Regions from separate parts of the Bacillus sp. GW823-FHT06A11 genome, predicted to be linked through region 2. Evidence: predicted binding sites of a transcription regulator. Region 2 holds the regulator's gene; each other region holds the start of a gene.
The links. The regulator Rex, encoded in region 2, represses fermentation and respiration genes when NADH is low (regulators of the CRP and FNR family bind a similar motif). The targets are predictions, from matches to a motif close to TTGTGAAATATTTCACAA.

Region 1 (7,090 bases), on a different contig from region 2:
ATATATGACCATCTATAGGTAGTTTTTCCAAATGAATTGTACACGCTTTACACTTTGTTTGATAGACTTTTCAATTAGAATAATGTTACAATTTTGTGAATTAAATCTATTAATCGTTACGTTTAGATTTTATTATATTTTGTTATTTCTAAATAGTTTTCCTATCATTAAAACAGCGTTTTATATAGCAAATAATTATTTTGATATAACTTTAAAACTCATATATAAAAAGCATTGGTTAACACCAATGCTTTCATCCTTACCTTTTATATTGATTCGGTTTATGCGGTTCATTTGGAGTATATGGCTTATTTGGTTTATTTGGAGCCTCAGCCTTTTTCCAACTTACCGCTAACTCTGGACTTGTTTTTTCTTCACTACGCTCAAGTAATACTACTGCATTTTGAATAGTCGGTGTACCTTTATGCGCAATTCCTTGTAGTTTCGTTAAATTTCCTGATACTTTAAAGCTAAATCCACCAGCTGGCGTTTGTTTCGGAATTAAAATGCGGAACTTCTCTCCTACATTAAATTCTGTTTTTGTTTCGCCTTTTTCATTTGCAAATTTCACGCCCGCTGGTGCACCTGTTGCTTGCACTTTATACGTTCCGCTTTTTGCATTTGTTTCTACCGTATATAAACCTGTTTCAAAGAAATCATTTTTTAATACTGCTTCTTGTTCTTCTGTAGGAGTTACACTCATCGTAATTTCTTGTAGCTCTTCGCTAGCATTTGCTTTTGCAACGATATCTTTTGTTACTTTCTCTACATTTTTATTTCGGAAATCTAAATCATTAACATCAATTTGTTTTAACGCATTCCATACTGCAAGCTGCGTTGCGTAATGCGCCTCTCTCCAATCAGATACTCCTAATTCTTGTGGGCTCTTTTGTGGATATCCATTCAACAGTACACGGTACACATTAATATCCACTTTACCCATTTCTGGTAAATCTTGACCACTCGGAGATTTTAAATCTACATTTAAGCAAAATGCAATTTTTCCATCTGCCGTTTTAATAAGTTCTGTTCGAATTGGTTTCTTCTTTGACTTACTATAACTCCAATTCATTTCATACTTTGTATGATCCATAACTTCTGCGAATGCTTTTTGAAGTGGGAATAATACAAATAAGACACTTAAAAACATAGCTAAAAGTTTGAACGATTGCTTTATATTCATGTTTACAGCCCCTTAATAACAAACTTAATACTAAGTAGTATTTAATTAGAAAATATTTTTATGCAAAAAAAAGAGCGCATAAAAGCACTCTTTTTTCTTTCTTACTTTAATCTTAGAAATCGAAGTTATCAGGATCTGGACCAACGCGGTGATTTTGGTTTAACGCATCGATTTTTTCCATGTCTTCTTTTGTTAATTCAAAGTTAAATACATCAGCATTTGCAATAATGCGGTGTTCTTTCGTTGATTTTGGAATTGTAATTACTCCGTTTTGAAGATCCCAACGTAAAATTACTTGTGCTGTTGTTTTACCATGTTTCTCAGCAATTTCTTGTAATGTTTCATTATCTAATAATTGACCTTGCATTAGTGGTGACCATGCTTCCATTTGAATACCTTGTTCTTTACAGAAAGCTTGTAGTTCTTTTTGTGTTAAACGAGGGTGGTATTCTACTTGGTTAATCATTGGCTTAATTTCTGCATCTTTCATTACATCTTGTAAGTGATGAATTTGGAAGTTACTTACACCAATTGCACGTACACGCTCTTCTTTATAAAGTGTTTCTAGCGCTCTCCACGTATCTTTATATTTTCCTTCTACAGGCCAGTGAACAAGATATAGGTCTAAATAATCTAGTTCTAATTTCTTTAAGCTCTCTTCGTATGCAGCAATTGTTTCTTCGTATCCTTGATCTGCGTTCCATACTTTTGAAGTGATGAATAATTCTCCTCTTGAAATACCAGTCGCTTCAATACCTGCACGGATTCCTTCACCTACAGCTTTTTCATTTCCGTAAATTGCAGCTGTATCGATGCTACGGTATCCTGCTTTAATCGCTGATTTTACAGCTTCTACAAGTTCTGGTCCTTCTTCTACTTTAAATACACCTAAACCGAACCAAGGCATTTCTACACCATTATTTAATACTGTTTTACTTTGTAAGTTCTTCATTTTATTTTCTCTCCTTTTATTTTACTTGATCTCTTTTTTCTAATGTCATGCTCCATGCTGTTAAAATCACGGCACCTACTACCATAAGACCGCCTACCCAAGCAGTATGGATTAATCCTAACGAATTCGTTACAAGGCCACCTATATAAGAACCTAAAGCGATCCCTCCGTTAAATGCGGCAATATTAATTGCTGAAGCAACATCAACCGCACTTGGAACAAAGCGCTCTGCCAATATAACTACATATACTTGTAGCCCTGGAACATTCATAAATGCGAATAGTCCCATGAAAATAATTGTGATTAATCCAGCTACTTTAAATGGCGCTGTAAATGTTAAAACAAATAATATGATCGCTTGAATAAAGAACATGTAAAATAGCGCTCGAATCGGATTATGATTCGATAATTTCCCGCCAACCATATTCCCTATCGCAATGGCGATTCCGTACACTAATAAAATGATAGTAACGGTACTTGCTTCAAATCCTGTTACTTCTTGTAATAGGGGTGATAAATACGTAAATGTTACGAATGTACCACCGTATCCAAGTGCAGTAATAATGAAAACAAGTAATAGTCTTCCATTTTTAATTAATTTAAATTGATCACGAAACGATACAGGTACCCCATTTTTTAAATTAGATGGGACGAGTATACTGTTTGCGATGAAAGCAATAATTCCAATTACGACAATCGCCATAAATGACGCTCTCCAGCCAAACTCTTGACCGATAAATGTTCCAATTGGCACACCAGTAATAGTCGCAACTGTTAATCCAGTAAACATAATCGCAATTGCGCTAGCACGTTTATTCTCTGGTACGATTGCAGCTGCAATTGTAGATCCAATTGACATAAACACACCATGTGCAAACGCAGATACAATTCTTGCGATAATTAATACAGTGAAGCTTGTTGCTACCGCCGCAATGCCATTACCAATAATGAAAATAACCATAATCCACATTAATAATGTCTTTCGCGACATACTAGCCGTTAACGCTGTTAAAACAGGAGCTCCTACCGCTGCTCCTAACGCATATAAGGAAACCGTTAAACCGGCTGTTGTAACCGAAACATTTAAATCTTTTGAAATAGATGGTAGTAAACCGACACTAATAAACTCGGTCGTACCAATCCCAAACGCACTAATTGCTAGCGCTAATAAAGCAAACATACTTCTTCGATTCGTCTGAGCTTCCGAAGATGGTACTGTATATGAACTCAATTGAATTCCTCCTTATTACAAGAAATCCAATCATAATAGTATGATAAAAAGGCCCTTTTATCTTCTAAAAAATATATTTCATACTTACAAATGCTATTATGAATGGTTTCATTCCTTTTTTGAAGAACGCACTTTAAAGTACGATAGGCACTAAAAAGTAACATAGTCACTTTTTGGTACCGTACTACTCATTTGCCTCTTACATGTGCTATTATGAAACATATTTAACATAATAAAAAGTACGTACTTTAAAGTGCTATAGGTACTAAAAAGTAACATTTGTATTATTAAACTTACTTTACTCAAAAAGGGAGGGGTTCATATGAAGAAATACAATATTCCTGTAGAGGCGACTTTAGAAGTTATCGGCGGCAAATGGAAAGTTGTTATTCTTTGTCACTTAACGAAAGGTACAAAGAGAACGAGTGAATTAAAACGCTCAATGCCTGGTATTACACAAAAAATGTTAACGCAGCAATTACGTGAATTAGAAGACGACGGGGTCATTCAAAGAAAAGTATACAACCAAGTCCCACCGAAAGTAGAATATTCTCTTACCGACTACGGTTGGTCTTTAGAATCCATTCTTGACTCTCTTTGTTCTTGGGGCGAATGCCATCTTGAAAAAGAAGGTAACACATCGATGCTAATTGCAGAAGGTGAATAATAGGAAAAAGGAAAAAACGAACATGAATTTGTTCGTTTTTTCCTTTTTTTCTATATATATATGTACATTTCTAACTGAAACAAAATATTTTATACGCTTTCATACCTTGTCAGCACTACGTTATACACTCAATATCAAATAATTAGGAATCATTTTTATGTTAACATAGGTGTATATAGTATATAATATAGGATATATATTATATACACTTTCCGGTAACGGAGCTTTTCCATTATGCGGACAAGCCATATATCGGACAGTTCATAAATAATAAGTAAGACGTTATGGTTTTAGATTTATGTTTGCAGCTTACTTGCTGTCATAAATTTAAAGGCATTTTATTGTGTTTTGTGAAACTTTGCATAAAGTTTCGTAAACGTTTACTATCTTACTTATAAAAAATAAGAGTATTGCTATCGTAAAGGAGAATTGGAGATGCCAGAAACTATGACTCAAACAAAGCCAGAACAAGAAACTGTACAAATTTCTGCTAGCCAAGGACAACTTGATGTACTTGATCAGTTGTTAAAACCTGAGGTACAAGAATCATTAACAACACTAGTAGAACAGCTTCCAAAATTAACTGAGCTTGTTAACATTTTAACTAAGTCTTATGACTTCGCTCAAACTGTTGCTACTGATGAAGTATTAAAAAGCGACACTGTTGGTGCAATTACAGAGCTTGTAGAACCTGTAAAAGATACAGTGAAAAGCATGGCTGCAACTGCAATCGAAGCGAAAGATCGTGCTGACGAAAGCAACGAAGTTATCGGCCTATTCGGTCTGTTAAAATTACTAAAAGATCCACAAGCACAAAAAATGTTCCGCTTTGTGAACGCATATCTTCAAATTAGTGCAGAACGTAACAATAAATAATTTAACTTATAACAACAATTAGTAAAGACGGGGGATATCATACTATGTCAAAACAAATTGTCATCTTAGGCGCTGGTTATGGCGGTCTTCTTGCCGCTTTAAACGTACGTAAATATTACAGCAAATCAGAAGCACAAGTTACAGTGATTAACCAATACCCAACACACCAAATCATCACTGAATTACACCGCCTAGCAGCTGGTAACGTGTCTGAGCAAGCAATTGCAATGCCACTTACAAAGCTTTTCAAAGGTAAAGATATCGATCTTAAAATTGCAACAGTTGAGTCATTCTCAGTTGATAGCAAAGAAATCAAACTAGCTGGTGGCACTACTTTATCTTACGATGCACTTGTAGTTGCTTTAGGAAGTAAAACTGCTTACTTCGGTATTCCAGGACTAGAAGAAAACAGCATGGTATTAAAATCTGCTGCTGATGCAAACAAAATCTACAAACACGTTGAAGACCGTATTCGTGAATACGCGAAAACGAAAAACGAAGCTGATGCTACAATCGTAATCGGTGGTGGCGGATTAACTGGCGTTGAGCTAGTTGGTGAGCTTGCTGACATTATGCCTAAACTTGCAAAAAGCCACGGCGTAAATCCAAAAGAAGTTAAACTTCTTCTTGTTGAAGCAGGTCCAAAAATCCTTCCAGTATTACCAGACCACTTAATCGAACGTGCAACTACTAGCCTAGAAGCACGCGGCGTTACATTCTTAACTGGTCTTCCTGTAACAAACGTTGCTGGCAATGAAATCGACTTAAAAGACGGTCAAAAACTTGTTGCTAACACATTCGTTTGGACAGGCGGCGTACAAGGTAACCCATTAATCGGTGAATCAGGTCTTGAAGTTAACCGTGGACGTGCAACAGTTGATGCATACCTACAATCTACTTCTCACAAAGACGTATTCGTTGCTGGAGACAGCGCAGTTGTCTTCGCTCCAGACGGACGTCCATACCCACCAACTGCACAAATCGCTTGGCAAATGGGTGAGTTAATTGGATACAACTTATACGCAGCACTAGAAGGCAAAGCATTCGAAGAGTTCGCACCTGTAAACTCTGGAACACTTGCTAGTCTAGGACGTAAAGATGCGGTTGCTACAATTGGAGCAAGCAATACTCCACTTAAAGGCTTACCAGCATCATTAATGAAAGAAGCAAGTAACGTTCGTTACTTATCACACATTAAAGGTCTATTCAGCTTAGCTTACTAATCTGAATATAAGCCCGAATCATGCCCAGCATGGTTCGGGCTATTTTTATCCGTAATTTTCTCTAACTTATTTATTCGGCAGAAGAATAATATAACCCTTTTAATTATCTAAATTTACTGATTATTTTATGTCCAAATTGTGTATACGAAAAGATGGAAGTATTCTTCCTACTCCCATCCTTTCACACAAACTATTTGCCTAACTTCACAAGGCTGTAGTTCTTCTTCCCTTTACGAATAATAATAAATCTTCCATCAAATGAATTTTCTACAGTAACATCCGTACCCACATCTGTTACTTTCTCACCATTCATAGAAATCGCACCATTATTAATGTCTTCGCGTGCTTGGCGTCTAGATGGTTCAATTCCTAAATCGACTAGCCACTCTACGATGTTTTTCGTCTCTTTTGAAGACTGGAACGTTGGCATTTCTTTAAAGCCTTGTTCAATTTCATCAGCTGTTAACGATTTAATATCCCCGCTAAATAACGCTGCTGTAATCTTCTCAGCTTGTAATAATGCCTCTTCTCCATGAACGAATTTCGTCATTTCTTCCGCTAACACTTTTTGCGCTTCACGTTTATGAGGTTCCGCTTCTACCTTCGCTGCTAATTCATCAATACGCTCTTTCGTTAAGAACGTAAAGTATTTCAAGTATTTAATTACGTCACGGTCATCTGTATTTACCCAGAACTGGTAAAATTCAAACGGTGTCGTTTTTTCGGGATCAAGCCAAACCGCACCACCTGCTGATTTACCAAACTTCGTACCGTCCGATTTTAATAATAACGGAATCGTTAATCCGAATACTTTCGCCTCATGACCTTCTAACTTACGAATTAAATCTAAACCACTCGTAATATTTCCCCATTGGTCACTACCACCAATTTGAAGTTGAACATCCTCTTTCGTGTATAAATGATGGAAATCCATTGCTTGCAAAATTTGGTATGTGAA
Region 2 (7,090 bases):
CACTTGTTGCGTCTACTACGAATCCTTCAGGTAAACCAGTTACTAAGTCGCCATGGCTCATCCATACAACTTGCTCTTCTGGAAGGTTCGCATATAATTTTGATTCGTTCTCTACTTTAAGAACAGCTTTTCCGTACTCACGGTGGTTAGCACGCTCTACTTTACCACCGAAGTGTTGTGTCATAAGCTGCATACCGTAACAGATACCGAAGATCGGTAAACCTAGTTCGAAGATTTTTTCATCACAATGTAATGCACCTTCACCGTATACGCTATTTGGTCCACCAGAGAAAATAATCCCTTTTGGATTCATTGCTTTAATTTCTTCTGCAGTAATTGTATGTGGATGAAGTTCACTGTATACACCGAACTCACGAATTCGACGTGCTATTAACTGATTGTATTGACTTCCAAAATCTAAAACGATAATTGTATCGTGTTGCTTCTTCAAAATAATCACCCCAACGTTAGTTCTCGTATATAAATATTTTCACCAATTTGGCGAAAAGCATTACTAATATAATAAAAAAAGCCAGTCCTCCGCCTCTAGTCTCATAACAAAGAAAAGGCAGGGGTCTGGCTTTATAAAGAAAGATAGTCTCCGCTCTTTATAAATATAAGACACACTGCCTTCATAGTCAGGTTGTTTACGGTAACCCGGTAGAGACTCTCAAACCATATCATTGAGGATATATGAAGGATCGTTTTATATTATCTTCCTAGATTCTAACAATGAAGTATCTATATGGTCAAGAGAGAAAGCGACAAAATTCTACAGAAATTCATTTCCTTTTCTAAAAAACATAAAAAAACATCCATTTCTATATAGAAATGGATGTTTTTTAGGGCAAACGGAATTACATCATTCCGCCCATACCGCCCATGCCCATGCCGCCCATGTCAGGCATTGCTGGCGCATTTGGTTCTGGCTTGTCAGCTACTACAGCTTCAGTTGTTAAGAACATAGCTGCAACAGATGCTGCGTTTTGAAGTGCAGAACGAGTTACTTTAGCTGGATCTACGATACCAGACTCAAGCATGTTAACCCATTCGCCAGTAGCTGCGTTGAAACCAACGCCTACTTTTTCGCCTTTTAGACGCTCTACAACTACAGATCCTTCTAGACCAGCGTTGATTGCGATTTGACGAACTGGCTCTTCTAGTGCGCGAAGTACGATGTTGATACCTGTTGCTTCGTCACCTTCTGCTACGATAGAAGCTACTTTCGTGTATACGTTCATAAGTGAAGTACCACCACCTGCAACGATACCTTCTTCTACTGCTGCACGAGTTGAGTTAAGTGCATCTTCAATGCGAAGTTTGCGCTCTTTTAACTCAGTTTCAGTTGCTGCACCTACTTTAATTACCGCTACGCCACCTGCTAGTTTAGCAAGTCGCTCTTGTAATTTTTCACGATCGAATTCAGAAGTTGTTTCTTCTAATTGCGCACGAATTTGACCGATGCGAGCTGCGATTTGCTCTGTATTTCCAATACCTTCAACTACAGTTGTGTTTTCTTTTGTAACAACAACTTTACCAGCGCGTCCTAAAGATTCAACTGTAGCAGATTTTAAGTCACGACCTAATTCTTCAGTGATTACTTCGCCACCAGTTAAGATTGCGATATCTTCTAGCATTGCTTTACGACGGTCACCAAATCCAGGAGCTTTAACAGCTACTACATTGAATGTACCACGAAGTTTGTTCACTACTAATGTAGCTAAAGCTTCGCCTTCTACATCTTCAGCAATGATAAGAAGTGGTTTACCTTGTTGTACCACTTGCTCTAATACCGGTAAGATTTCTTGAATGTTAGAAATCTTTTTGTCAGTAATTAAGATATATGGGTTATCAAGAACTGCTTCCATTTTGTCAGAATCAGTAATCATGTAAGGAGATGCATATCCACGATCAAATTGCATACCTTCTACTACGTCTAATTCTGTCGTGAATCCTTTAGACTCTTCTAAAGTAATAACGCCATCGTTACCAACGCGCTCCATTGCTTCAGCGATTAATTGACCTACTTCTTCGTCAGCTGCAGAAATAGCAGCTACTTGTGCGATAGAAGATTTGCCTTCGATTGGTTTAGAAATCGTTTTTAATTCTTCAATTGCAGCAGTAACAGCTTTTTCGATACCTTTACGAAGACCCATTGGGTTAGCACCAGCTGTTACGTTTTTAAGACCTTCACGAATCATAGCTTGCGCTAATACAGTTGCAGTTGTTGTTCCGTCACCAGCTACGTCATTTGTTTTGCTAGCAACTTCTGCTACTAATTTCGCACCCATGTTTTCGAATGCATCTTCTAATTCGATTTCTTTTGCGATTGTTACACCATCATTTGTAATAAGTGGTGAACCAAATTTTTTCTCAAGTACAACGTTACGACCTTTTGGTCCAAGCGTAACTTTTACTGCGTTTGCAAGAGTGTCGACACCGCGAAGCATCGAACGACGTGCTTCTTCACTAAATTTAATATCTTTTGCCATAATAATTGACCCCCTTGGATTTTTTAAGATTTATATAATTAACCGATAACTGCTAAAATGTCACTTTCACGTAAAATCAAGTAGTCTGTACCTTCATATTTCACTTCAGTACCTGCATATTTTGAGAAGATGATAAGATCACCTGCTGCTACCTCTAAAGCAACACGCTCACCATTCTCAAGCACTCGACCAGTACCTACTGCAACAACTTTACCCTCTTGTGGTTTTTCTTTTGCAGTATCTGGTAATACGATACCACTTGCTGTTTTTTCTTCTGCTTGAACAAGCTCAATTACAACGCGATCACCTAATGGCTTTAGCATGAACAATAACCTCCTCATTTTGTTATGTAAATTTCTTTTATTAGCACTCAAGTCATCCGAGTGCTAACACACTTATAATAATAAATAATCTCAATTTCTTTTGCAAGTAAAAAAATCATAATTTTTTCGCAAATCACTATATAAACTTTCTATATAGAATACTGCCTTTACTATATGAATCGTTGTTTCCACTGCTCGTATGTTACAATATGAAAGGACACCCTAAGTTGTTTTCGCTACACACACAACTTTCTCCTGTCTTCTATTATAATTTCAAATAAGGATTTACGAAAAAAACATAATTCAAGTGAGGTTCATATCGTAGGTAGCATATTTACATGTTATCCTAACTTATCTCATACACTATAGTTAGAAAGGATGGTTAAACCATTTGAAGAAACAATACTGGTGGATTATCGTTACATACATTTTAATGCAGTTATCTGGCGTTGTTGGATTGCCACTTCTCCTAAAAACAGGACTCTATGATAATAGAGGATTTACCATTGAGGAAAAAGGACAAATCATAACGGGACACTGGGCAATTATTAGCTTCTTTGTTGCATTATGTATCGTACTTTGGTTACTTAGAACGGATATTCGTGACAGGCATTTAGATCCAAAGCGCTCTTCTGCTCCAGCTACTATTGGATGGATTTTCATCGGGTTCTTCTTGGCTTTCTTTTCACAAATAGTTGCTGGTATGATCGAGATGCAGCTGCTAGGAATTAAACAAGGTTCAGAAAATACAATGAAACTGATGGAGATTGCAAGAACCACACCTTGGTTCCTTATTGTTGTATCTATAATTGGACCTATCTTAGAAGAAATCGTATTTAGAAAAATTTTATTTGGTGCACTTTATAAGAAGTTTAACTTCTTTATCGCAGCTATCATTAGTTCGCTTGTATTCGCAGCAATTCATTTTGATTTTACTCATTTATTGGTATACACTGCTATGGGGCTCGTATTCGCCTTCTTATATGTGAAGACGAAGCGTATTATCGTTCCGATTGCAGCTCATGTTGCGATGAATACATTAGTCGCTATTGGGCAAATTTTTATGAGCAATGAGCAAATTCAAGAAATGATTAAAGAAGCTGAAAAAATGCAAGGCTTTATCGGAGGATTTTTTGTATGAGAAACTCACCATTGTTCATGGCTACACTATACTTCCTTCTTGGATGTATCTTTACACGCTTCGCCATTACGAACGTGACAGATACAATCTGGAATGTGTGGACAATACTATTTGCAGTTATGGCAACAATTGATTTTAATTTGGCACTTCGCCTTATATTAGTTAAATTCACAAAGAAGAAACAATAATAAAACGCAGAGGTCGCTTCCTCTGCGTTTTATTGTGGATAGTTTTTCAAAAAGTAAACTAATGTTTGTAACTCTACAGCTAAATCAATATGATGAATTCTAATATTCTCTGATACGTTTAATCGTGCTGGTGTGAAATTCAAAATACCATGCACGCTCGTTTCAGCTAATCTATCTGCTACAGCTTGTGCTACTGTAGCCGGTACTGTTAATATTGCCACTTGTATATCATTTGATAATCTCTCTTCTAATTCATCTAAATGGTATACAGGAATGCCCCCGATTTCTGTTCCAACTTTCTCTTCACTAACATCAAATGCCATTTCAATTTTTGTATTATTGTTTTTCGTGAAATTATAATGTAAGAAAGCGGTCCCTAAATTACCTACTCCAATAAGTGCTACACGCGTTATATCATCTTGATCAAGTGTTTCGCGGAAAAATGATAATAAATAATTTACGTTATATCCATATCCCTTTTTCCCTAACGCTCCAAAATACGAAAAATCTCTTCGTATTGTTGCGGAATCTACTTTTACCGCTTCACTCAATTCGGCCGATGAAACACGCTGCTTACCAGAAAGAGATAAGTTTTGGATAAATCGATAGTATAGAGGCAATCTTTTAGCAGTGGCTTGTGGAATCTTTTGCTGATCCATATGACCTCTCCTCTCTTCCTATCTTTATTCATATACTTTAATCAAATACAGAAGTTTAGCACTCATTAAATTCCTTGTATAATAAAGAGAAGAAGTATTCTCTCTTATTTTAAACTATACACTATTTTTAGTATGATTGAGAAATATAAACATGGCAAAGTTAAGAAATTATTTGAGGTGAAAACATTGATTTTATTACAAGTAAATGGACTTTCGAAATTATACGGTGCAGAAACAATTCTTGCAAACTTAAAATTGGAAGTACAAACAAAAGATCGTATCGCATTAGTTGGAAGGAATGGAGCTGGAAAATCTACATTATTAAAAATTATCGCTGGTGAGTTATCACATGATGGTGGCGAAATTATAAAACCGAAAGATGTCTCAATCGGGTATTTAGCTCAAAATACCGGCCTAGAAACGTCTTTAACAATTTGGGATGAAATGCTAACCGTCTTTACCCACTTACAGCAAATGGAGACAAAACTTCGAAGGCTTGAGCAAGAAATGGGCAAAGAAGAAAACTTTTCAAACGAAGCTACATACGAAAGATTGTTAGCTGATTATGACCAATTGCAACTCAATTATAAAGATCAAGGTGGATATCAATATGAAGCGGATATTCGCTCCATTTTAAGCGGCCTTGGCTTCCCAGTTGAAACGCACCAGACGACGATTTCTACTTTAAGCGGTGGGCAAAAAACAAGATTAGCTCTCGGAAAATTATTATTAACAAAACCAGACTTACTTATTTTGGACGAGCCTACAAACCATTTAGACATCGAAACATTAACATGGCTTGAGCAATATTTACAAGGTTATCCTGGCGCAATATTAATCGTTTCACATGACCGTTATTTCTTAGACAAACTTGTTACACAAGTATATGAAATTTCGAATAAAGAAAGCAGACGATTTGTTGGTAACTACAGTAAATATTTAGACTTAAAATCAGCATTATATGAGCAAGAAATGAAACGTTACGAAAAACAACAAGATGAAATCGCAAAACTTGAGGACTTCGTTCAAAAGAATATAGCTCGCGCCTCTACAACGAAACGTGCTCAAAGTCGCCGTAAACAACTAGACAGAATGGAATTATTAACGAGACCATTAGGGGATTCTAAGTCAGCATCATTCCACTTCGATATTGAAAAGCAAAGTGGAAATGATGTTTTACAAGTAAAGGATGCAACCATTGGCTATGATGAGGACCCTATAATTGAAAACGTAACTATGCGCTTAACTCGCGGAGATAGTGTTGCTTTAGTTGGTCCAAACGGAATTGGGAAATCCACATTATTAAAATCTATTGTGAATAAGTTACCACTATTAAATGGTGATGTTTCTTTCGGATCAAATGTATCTGTTGGTTATTATGATCAAGAACAAGCAAACTTAACATCTTCTAAACGGGTTTTAAATGAACTATGGGATGAATATCCACTGCAACCTGAAAAAGAAATCCGTACTATACTCGGGAACTTTTTATTTACAGGAGATGATGTACTGAAACCAGTATCTTCCCTTAGTGGTGGACAAAAAGCTCGATTAGCTCTTGCGAAGCTTATGATGCAAAAGTCAAATTTATTAATTCTGGATGAGCCTACGAACCACCTTGATTTAAATAGCAAAGAGATTTTAGAGAATGCTTTAATTGATTATCCAGGGACTCTTCTATTTGTCTCACATGACCGCTACTTCATTAACCGTGTAACAACGACTGTGATTGAGTTATCAACAGAAGGTGCACAGGAATATTTAGGGGATTACGATTACTATGTGGAGAAGAAAAATGAAATGATTGAACGCGCAGCATTTGAACAACTTGAACAGCAAGAAAATCAGGCACCTGTTCAAAAAACTGTAGCTCAAGAAAAATTAAATTATCTCGAAGAAAAAGAGCGTAAACAATTAGAACGTCAACGCACTCGAAAAATTGAAGAACTAGAACAAAACATCGTAAACTTAGAAGAAGAAATTGCTACGTTAGAAGATCAACTTTGCTTACCAGAAATATATGCAGATTATGAAAAAGCGAGTGAAATTACAACTAAAAAACAAACGCTACAAGTACAACTTGAAACTTGTATGGCAGAGTGGGAAGAGCTGCATGTATAAGAGTATTTAAATAAGGAAGATGTCTCATCAGTCATGATTTTTGACTATGTGACATCTTTTTTCTTTAAGTACATAAATAATTTTTTGAATATATCAATGGTAACTCGGAATATATCAACCAATTTTCAAATACATCTATCGTAACCCTATATATATAAACGATTCG
Region 3 (7,090 bases), on a different contig from region 2:
ATTTATATGCACTGTTAGCAGGGATGGTGTTTGGTTCTTTTTTTATGCTAGTTGCGATGAGGGTTCCATTAGGTGCGTCTATTATTACCCCGCGTTCACATTGTTATTATTGCAAATATGTGCTAAGGCCAAAAGAACTAATCCCCATCATTTCATTTTATATACAAAGAGGCTGTTGTACGAATTGTAAGAGGAAAATTCCAATTATGTATGTAGCATTTGAATGTATAACAGGAAGTATATTTCTTCTTACCGTGTATATGATTGGAATAGAACGAGAGCTTATTATCATTTTATCCCTTTTTTCGCTACTTCTTATTATTTCAGTTACAGATTACTTATATATGTTAATTCCTGATTGTATTTTAATTTCGTTTGCCGTTTTACTCATTCTTGAAAGTGTTTTTGTACAATTAGTTACTTGGACAGATAGTATAGTTGGTAGTGGTGTTATATTCATTTTGTTATATTGCATGCAAAAGATATATCCAGAAGGGCTTGGCGGAGGTGATATAAAACTACTTTCGTTACTTGGGTTTATAGTAGGAGTGAAAGGCGTTTTTATCATTTTATTTTTAGCATCTTGTTTCAGTCTTTGTTTCTTTGGGGTGGGTATCGTATTAAAATGTATAGAAGTACGAAAACCAATTCCATTTGGTCCTTTTATTAGTCTTGGGGCAATATGTTATGTATTGGCCGCATATTCAAATTAGAGAGGGAATAGAAAATGAACGTATATATGGATGATCAAAGAAGTTGCCCGTTCGGGTATGTGCCCGCAACTACAGTAGAATGTGCTTTGCAAATGGTTCGGGATTATGATGTGAATATTCTTTCCCTTGATTTTAATATGGGGTGGGGAGCAAAAAATGGACTGGATTTTGTAGAAGCTTTTTGTACAGAGGGGTTATATGTAAATGAAATTCACCTTCATACGAATGATGTCATCGGTATGCACAAGATGAAACAGAGAATGGATAAGGGAAAGAAAGAAGGAGAAATTAATCCTCACCTTGTTGTTAAATACGTGGGAAGCTAAAAACTCCAAAGTAAAACTTTGGAGTTTTTAATGTTTCATATGTGCTTGTAAAGGAATAATCTCTTCTTGTTGAGCTGCTGCGATTTCAGTTTCTTCCTGTTGAACTTCAGGTGTTTTTTTTGTTAAGTAGTGGTATACCATACCGACAAATACTGATCCGCCAATAATGTTACCGATTGTAACAGGAATTAAGTTATGAATAGCACCTGAAAAAGAAATTGTCTCAGGATGTGGTGAAACTAAAGATAAAGCAAAGAGTGACAAGTTTGCAATACTATGTTCGTAACCAGATAAGAAGAATGTGAAAACAAGTAGCATCATGACCATTATTTTTGCCGTGTCGCCTTTAACCTGAGATGGTAAGAAGCAAGCAAGACATACGAGCCAGTTACATAAAATGGCTTTAAAGAATAACTGCATTGTAGGTGTGTTCATCTTTCCTTCAACGACTTTATTCATTAGGTGACCGTGATCAATTGCTTCAAAAATTCCAGTTGCGTAAAATAGTAAGGCAAAGAATAACGCGCCGGCTAAGTTACCTGCATAACAAGCAACCCAGTTACGAAGTGTATCAGAAATCGTTGTTTCTTTTCTTAAAGTTGCTACAGTAAAGTACATTGTGTTTCCAGTAAACAATTCAGCACCGCCATATATAATAAGTACGAGAGCAATCCCGAAAAACATAGAAGCAGCTAAATAAGTTGCTGGTGAATCTGCAATGTGAAAAAAGTTACCTAATTTAAAACATAGTACAATAATAAAACCGATATAAATACCCGCAAGTGCAGCACGAATGAAATATTGCATTGGGTTTGTATCTAGCATTTTCTTTTTGCTTTTAGCCAGTTTGACAACATAATCTAGTCCTTGTTCTAGCATGAGTAATACGCTCCTTTAGTAAATCTTCTATAAATACTCCTTATATGAATAAAGTACATGGAATTGTTCTCACTTTCAATAAGTTTGTGCAATGTTTCACAAAAAGGACATACATACGTTAAGAAAACGTTTACAAAGGGTAGTATAATGGAATTTTTTCTGGACATTGAGAGGAAGAAAGGAAAAAGAAAAAGCGCTGTAATTACAGCGCTTTTTCGTCTAAATTCTTTTCTACTTTTACTTCTACTTCTTTTGAGAAGAACCAACCACCAACTGCGATTCCGACTAATACAATCCAGAATGTAAGCTTCCACGGAGTGGATTCTGGGAATGAATGTGGAATTACATTTAATGCAGGGTGTGCTAATGTATAAACTGCTAGCTTCACACCAACCCAACCTACAATTAAGAATGCTGCAGTTTCAAGTCCTGGTTTACGTTTTAAGATTTGTACGAATGCAGTTGCTGCAAATCGCATAATGATTAATCCGATAAGTCCACCTACAAAGATAACAACGAATTGCCCAGTATCTAGACTACCAATTGTACCTAATCCTGTTTTTGGTAAAGTCATTGCTAGTGCAACCGCAGCTAAAATTGAATCAACTGCGAAGGCGATATCAGCAACTTCAACTTTAAATACAGTCCACCAGAAGTTCTCTTGTTTTTTCTTTGCTTCTTTTTCTTCTGTTTCTTCATCTGTATTCTTTTTAACATATGTTTTAAATAAGTGATTACCAGCGATAAACATAAGGTAGATGGCACCGATTGCTTGCACTTGCCATACATCGACTAAGAACGAAATCATAAATAACGATCCAAATCGGAAAACAAATGCCCCCGCTAATCCGTAAAATAGTGCTTTCTTTCGTTTTTCTTCTGGTAAATGTTTTACCATAATTGCAAGAACAAGAGCGTTATCAGCCGCTAAAATCCCTTCAAGTGCAATTAGGATGAGTAATACCCAACCATACTCCAATAATAATGATACATCCATGTACATTCTCCTCTCATCTCTATAAGTTCTAAATAAGTGAAGAATTTCCCCACTATTTAGTTTCCCCATACTCCTGCCTATTAACTTTGGAAGAATTTGGAAATGAATACAAAAAAGACCTCTGCCGTTAATAGGCAAAGGTCTTGCTAGACATATGTAATAAAAATGCCAACAAAGCCGGAAGAACTAAGTTCTACGTAATGACGACTTTGTTTCCAAGAAATATTCTTGGACGCTACTCCCCTTTGGAGATATGTTATTGTATTCTCATTATATGGATAATTGATACGGTTGTCAACCTGTTAAAATATCTTCATTAGGATATTTTATTTTCCGGTTCTTTTTACGAGCAAATGAAAAAGCCAATGTTAAAGGCCCCATTTTGCCAAAAAACATCATAAAGATAATAATAGCTTTTCCGATTATAGTTAAGTGGGGTGTTAAGTTCATACTGAGGCCAACAGTCCCGAATGCTGAAAATACTTCGAAAGCACTCATCAATAGAGGAACTCGCTCAGTAATACTCAAAATTAAAATAGCAAAAAAGATAAATGAAATGGAAATAATAGTAATGGTTAATGATTTGACAATGAGAGTATCTTTAATGGATTTTTTAAATACGACAATATCCTCTTGTTCTTGTAAAAATTTAAATACGCCAAAAAATATGATTAAAAATGTTGTTAACTTAATCCCACCACCCGTTGAAGCACTACCAGCACCAATAAACATAAGGAGCATCATTAATAGGAGGGAAGGTTTTGACAATGTAGAAATATCAACAGTATTAAACCCGGCAGTTCGTGTTGAAATTGCTTGAAAATAAGAGGCCATTCCTTCTTCAAATGGGGTAAAACCTCTCATAGAAAGGGAGTTATGGAACTCGAATATAAAAATAAAAAGGGTAGCAATAATGTTGACGATTAGAGTAGAAGTGAGCATAAGTTTTGAATGTAGTGTAAGGTTTTTAAAGTTTTTCTTTCTTTTTATGTCTACAATTACTGTAAAACCAATTCCACCTAAAATGATTAGAGAGGAAATGACGAAATTGACAAGAATGCTATGAGAATGGGACATTAAATTATCGCTCCACACAGAAAAACCAGCATTGTTAAAGGCTGAGATTGAATGGAAAAAACTATAATAGATCCCTTTGGCAACCCCATATTTGGGTACCCATTCAAAAGAAAGAATTAAAGTAGCGATACATTCGACTGTAAAAGAGAATAAAAATAATGCTTTGGCAAGACGGATAACGCCGCCGATATTCGTTTGATTTAATGCTTGTTGTAATAAAATACGGTTTTGAAGACCGATTTTTCTTCCGAGCATAATAGCAATTAAGACCGCAAAGCTCATAATGCCAAGCCCGCCAACTTGTATAAGCGTTAAAATGACACATTGTCCAAATAAAGTAAACACTTTTCCAGTATCCACAACACCAAGCCCAGTAACAGTACAAGCGGAAACGGTTGTAAATAAGGCATCGAGCCATGAAATGGACGTTGTCGTAGCAATTGGCAGTTTTAATAAGCATGTGCCGACAACTGATAATACAATAAAAGATAAAGTAAGAACGCGGGGAGGGCTCATGCGAATATTAATCCGTTTCATGTCACATATTGCTCCTTTCGTTTTGCTTTGATTAGTATGTGAAAAAGCACTATTATGTATGTTGAAAATAGAAAGAGGCAGATAATATCTGCCTCTAAGCCATATGTTATATAATTATCCACGTAATTGTTGTTGAGCTAAAGCAACAAGACGTTTTGTTACTTCACCGCCAACTGAACCGTTAGAACGAGATGCTGTATTAGAACCTAAGCTTACACCAAATTCTTGTGCAATTTCATATTTAAATTGTTCAAGCGCTTGTTCTGCACCTGGAACTAATAATTTGTTTGTTTTTACCATGTTGATACACATCCTTATGAGTAGTCCAGTTCAGCTAAGTTCTTATCTAAACTGGTAACGTTATTTTATGTGGAAATGACATACTCATACGCGGAAGTAATCGGTGCGATTAGAAGTTCTTGGATAGAAAAAAAGAGTAGCAACTTTGCTACTCTTTTTTTAGTATTGTCGCTGTTCCTTCCACGACAATATCATCTGATTGATTATATATGTTTGTTTGCAACGTAATGATTTTTTTATCGTCACGCTTCTTAATAACCTCTGCCACAACGCGAAGTGTATCACCGATTTTGACAGGGGCACGGAATGAAACATTTTGGGATAAATAAATCGTATTTTTGCCTGGGAGTTTCGTTCCAAGGATGGTAGAAATAAAACTCGAAACGAGCATACCGTGAGCAATACGTTCTTTAAACATTGTCGTTTTTGCAAAAGAATCTAAAATGTGAATAGGATTCACATCTCCAGTCAATTTTGCAAAATTGATAACATCTTCATCTGTAATTGTTTTTGTAAGGGATGCTTGATCACCGACTTGAATCTCATCATAACGAAGCTCCGGAACAGTTTGTGCTTCTTGAAATGGATTCATTTTGTCCTCCTTCTTTTCCATATCGAAAAATGTTAGCCATCTTGATGTAGTAGGAGGAAGAAAGAGTTTTGTTTGTGCTGCAGTTAGCTCCCACATTTTTCTTACTTGATGGAAGTAAATAGATTTTTTGAGTTTTCCTCGAACTTTTTTGCGAGTTCCAACTGTTTTGACTTGAACTCTTCCAAAAAACCCTCTAACTGTTTTTGAGCCTCTTCACGTTGTAATTGTTGTTGCTCAATAAATTGTTTTGTTGTTTCTTCAAATTGACCGCTTGTTTGTGTAAGAATTGACAAAGATGTTTTTGTAGGAGAAACAGTAAGCTGCTGCATATGAGCAGAAAGTTCTTTCCACTTGTCTTGCCACTCGTTAATTTGATCATTTAAGGAGTTACCAGTTAATTGTTTCACGTAATCTGTATATTGGTTATTGAACTGAGCAGTGATTTGTTGTAGTTCTTTTTCTAGTTCATCTACTCCTGATGTTAATTTATGCAAAGCGTCTTGTTGTTGTTTTAATGTTTCTAAAGTAAGTTGCTCTAATTGTTTCCCAGCTGAAGAAAAAAGGGAAAGTGATTGAGACCAGTTTTTCCAAAATGCATCGACTAATTCGTATGGTTTAGTTTCCATTGTTTGACCCCCAAATGTTTTTTTACATATTGTGAACGCAGATTACTCTGCTGTACCACCAGGTGAAGATGAAGAATCCTTTTCATCCTTTTCTGGAGAAGTAGAAAATGGAAAGAATGCATTGGTGTATAACGTGAAAAACGTCCGCAACATATTTTGATAATGTTCAAAAGAAGTCGCACATGTTGTTAAATATTGCTCTCCATATTCAGTTAAAGAATAAATTCTTTTTGCCGGCCCTCCATCGCTTGTATCCCAAGTAGAAGAAATAAGGTTTTCTTTTTCTAATTTGCGTAGTGTTCTATAAACATTACCTTGGTCAACAGAAGAAAAGCCGATATCCATTAGCATTTGAATAAGTTTGTAACCATGAAGACTCCAGTCTTTTAGACAGAGAAGTAAGAAGGGAACTAAGAAGTTTTTTGGCATGGAGTTTGGTTGTTTCGCTTGGTTGTTCTCCAAACTTTCGCGTTGTTCTGGTTCATTTTGTAGCATGATTGTGCATCACCTCATGAATCAGTTAGATGGAATTTTTTGCTTATAAGTGCAATTTACACCTATCTGTTTTTAAAGTCAACACATTTGTTAGAAAATAGAAAAAAATAAAATATAGACTTGAAGTTTTATTCAGAATATTAGAAAATAGTGAATAGGTTGAATTGTTTCAAAAAAGAAAAAGGGAGTGTAGGTAAAGTGATTGATCAAAAATTCGATCCACTACAAGCATGGAAAAATGCTTATGAACAAACCGAAACATTTTGGGGAAAAGCGCTCAATGAAACAATTAAAACAGAAGAATATTCTGCTTGGATGGGCAGCGTTCTAGATTTGAATTTGTTTTATCAAAAAGCATTAAATGATACGACAAAAAACTATTTAGAACAAGTAAATGTGCCGACGAAAGAGGATATCGCAAGAGTGGCTACGCTTGTTATTAACTTAGAAAATAAAGTAGATAACATTGAGGAGTTTCTAGAGGAGAAAGTAGATTCTTTAGGACAAGCTCCTACATTAAAGCGTGATGTGACAAAAGTGAAACAAGA

Region 1: a site for Rex is predicted at 4,382-4,399, ahead of AC1Q8L_RS21360 (DUF1641 domain-containing protein). Genes of this name have one in related genera too.
Region 3: a site for Rex is predicted at 2,003-2,020, ahead of AC1Q8L_RS05675 (formate/nitrite transporter family protein). Genes of this name have one in related genera too.

The regions. Positions count from the first base shown of each region.
Region 1 covers NZ_JBXAHS010000004.1:422,600-429,689, reverse strand. The annotation lists gene AC1Q8L_RS21380 (thioester domain-containing protein) at 260-1,183, opposite strand; gene AC1Q8L_RS21375 (aldo/keto reductase) at 1,296-2,135, opposite strand; gene AC1Q8L_RS21370 (MFS transporter) at 2,152-3,315, opposite strand; gene AC1Q8L_RS21365 (winged helix-turn-helix transcriptional regulator) at 3,689-4,033, shown strand; gene AC1Q8L_RS21360 (DUF1641 domain-containing protein) at 4,469-4,909, shown strand; gene AC1Q8L_RS21355 (NAD(P)/FAD-dependent oxidoreductase) at 4,954-6,132, shown strand; gene tyrS (tyrosine--tRNA ligase) at 6,323-7,090, opposite strand, start outside.
Region 2 covers NZ_JBXAHS010000015.1:3,186-10,275, reverse strand. The annotation lists gene guaA (glutamine-hydrolyzing GMP synthase) at 1-451, opposite strand, end outside; purine riboswitch at 616-717, opposite strand; gene groL (chaperonin GroEL) at 858-2,492, opposite strand; gene groES (co-chaperone GroES) at 2,531-2,815, opposite strand; gene AC1Q8L_RS29585 (CPBP family intramembrane glutamic endopeptidase) at 3,207-3,956, shown strand; gene AC1Q8L_RS29580 (YdiK family protein) at 3,953-4,144, shown strand; gene AC1Q8L_RS29575 (redox-sensing transcriptional repressor Rex) at 4,174-4,803, opposite strand; gene AC1Q8L_RS29570 (ABC-F family ATP-binding cassette domain-containing protein) at 4,990-6,924, shown strand.
Region 3 covers NZ_JBXAHS010000001.1:1,128,875-1,135,964, reverse strand. The annotation lists gene AC1Q8L_RS05685 (prepilin peptidase) at 1-713, shown strand, start outside; gene AC1Q8L_RS05680 (cyclic-phosphate processing receiver domain-containing protein) at 728-1,039, shown strand; gene AC1Q8L_RS05675 (formate/nitrite transporter family protein) at 1,067-1,918, opposite strand; gene AC1Q8L_RS05670 (TerC family protein) at 2,121-2,915, opposite strand; yybP-ykoY riboswitch at 3,006-3,171, opposite strand; gene AC1Q8L_RS05665 (TrkH family potassium uptake protein) at 3,210-4,529, opposite strand; gene AC1Q8L_RS05660 (alpha/beta-type small acid-soluble spore protein) at 4,644-4,829, opposite strand; gene AC1Q8L_RS05655 (MaoC family dehydratase) at 4,978-5,421, opposite strand; gene phaP (polyhydroxyalkanoic acid inclusion protein PhaP) at 5,523-6,047, opposite strand; gene phaQ (poly-beta-hydroxybutyrate-responsive repressor) at 6,090-6,542, opposite strand; gene phaR (polyhydroxyalkanoic acid synthase subunit PhaR) at 6,741-7,090, shown strand, end outside.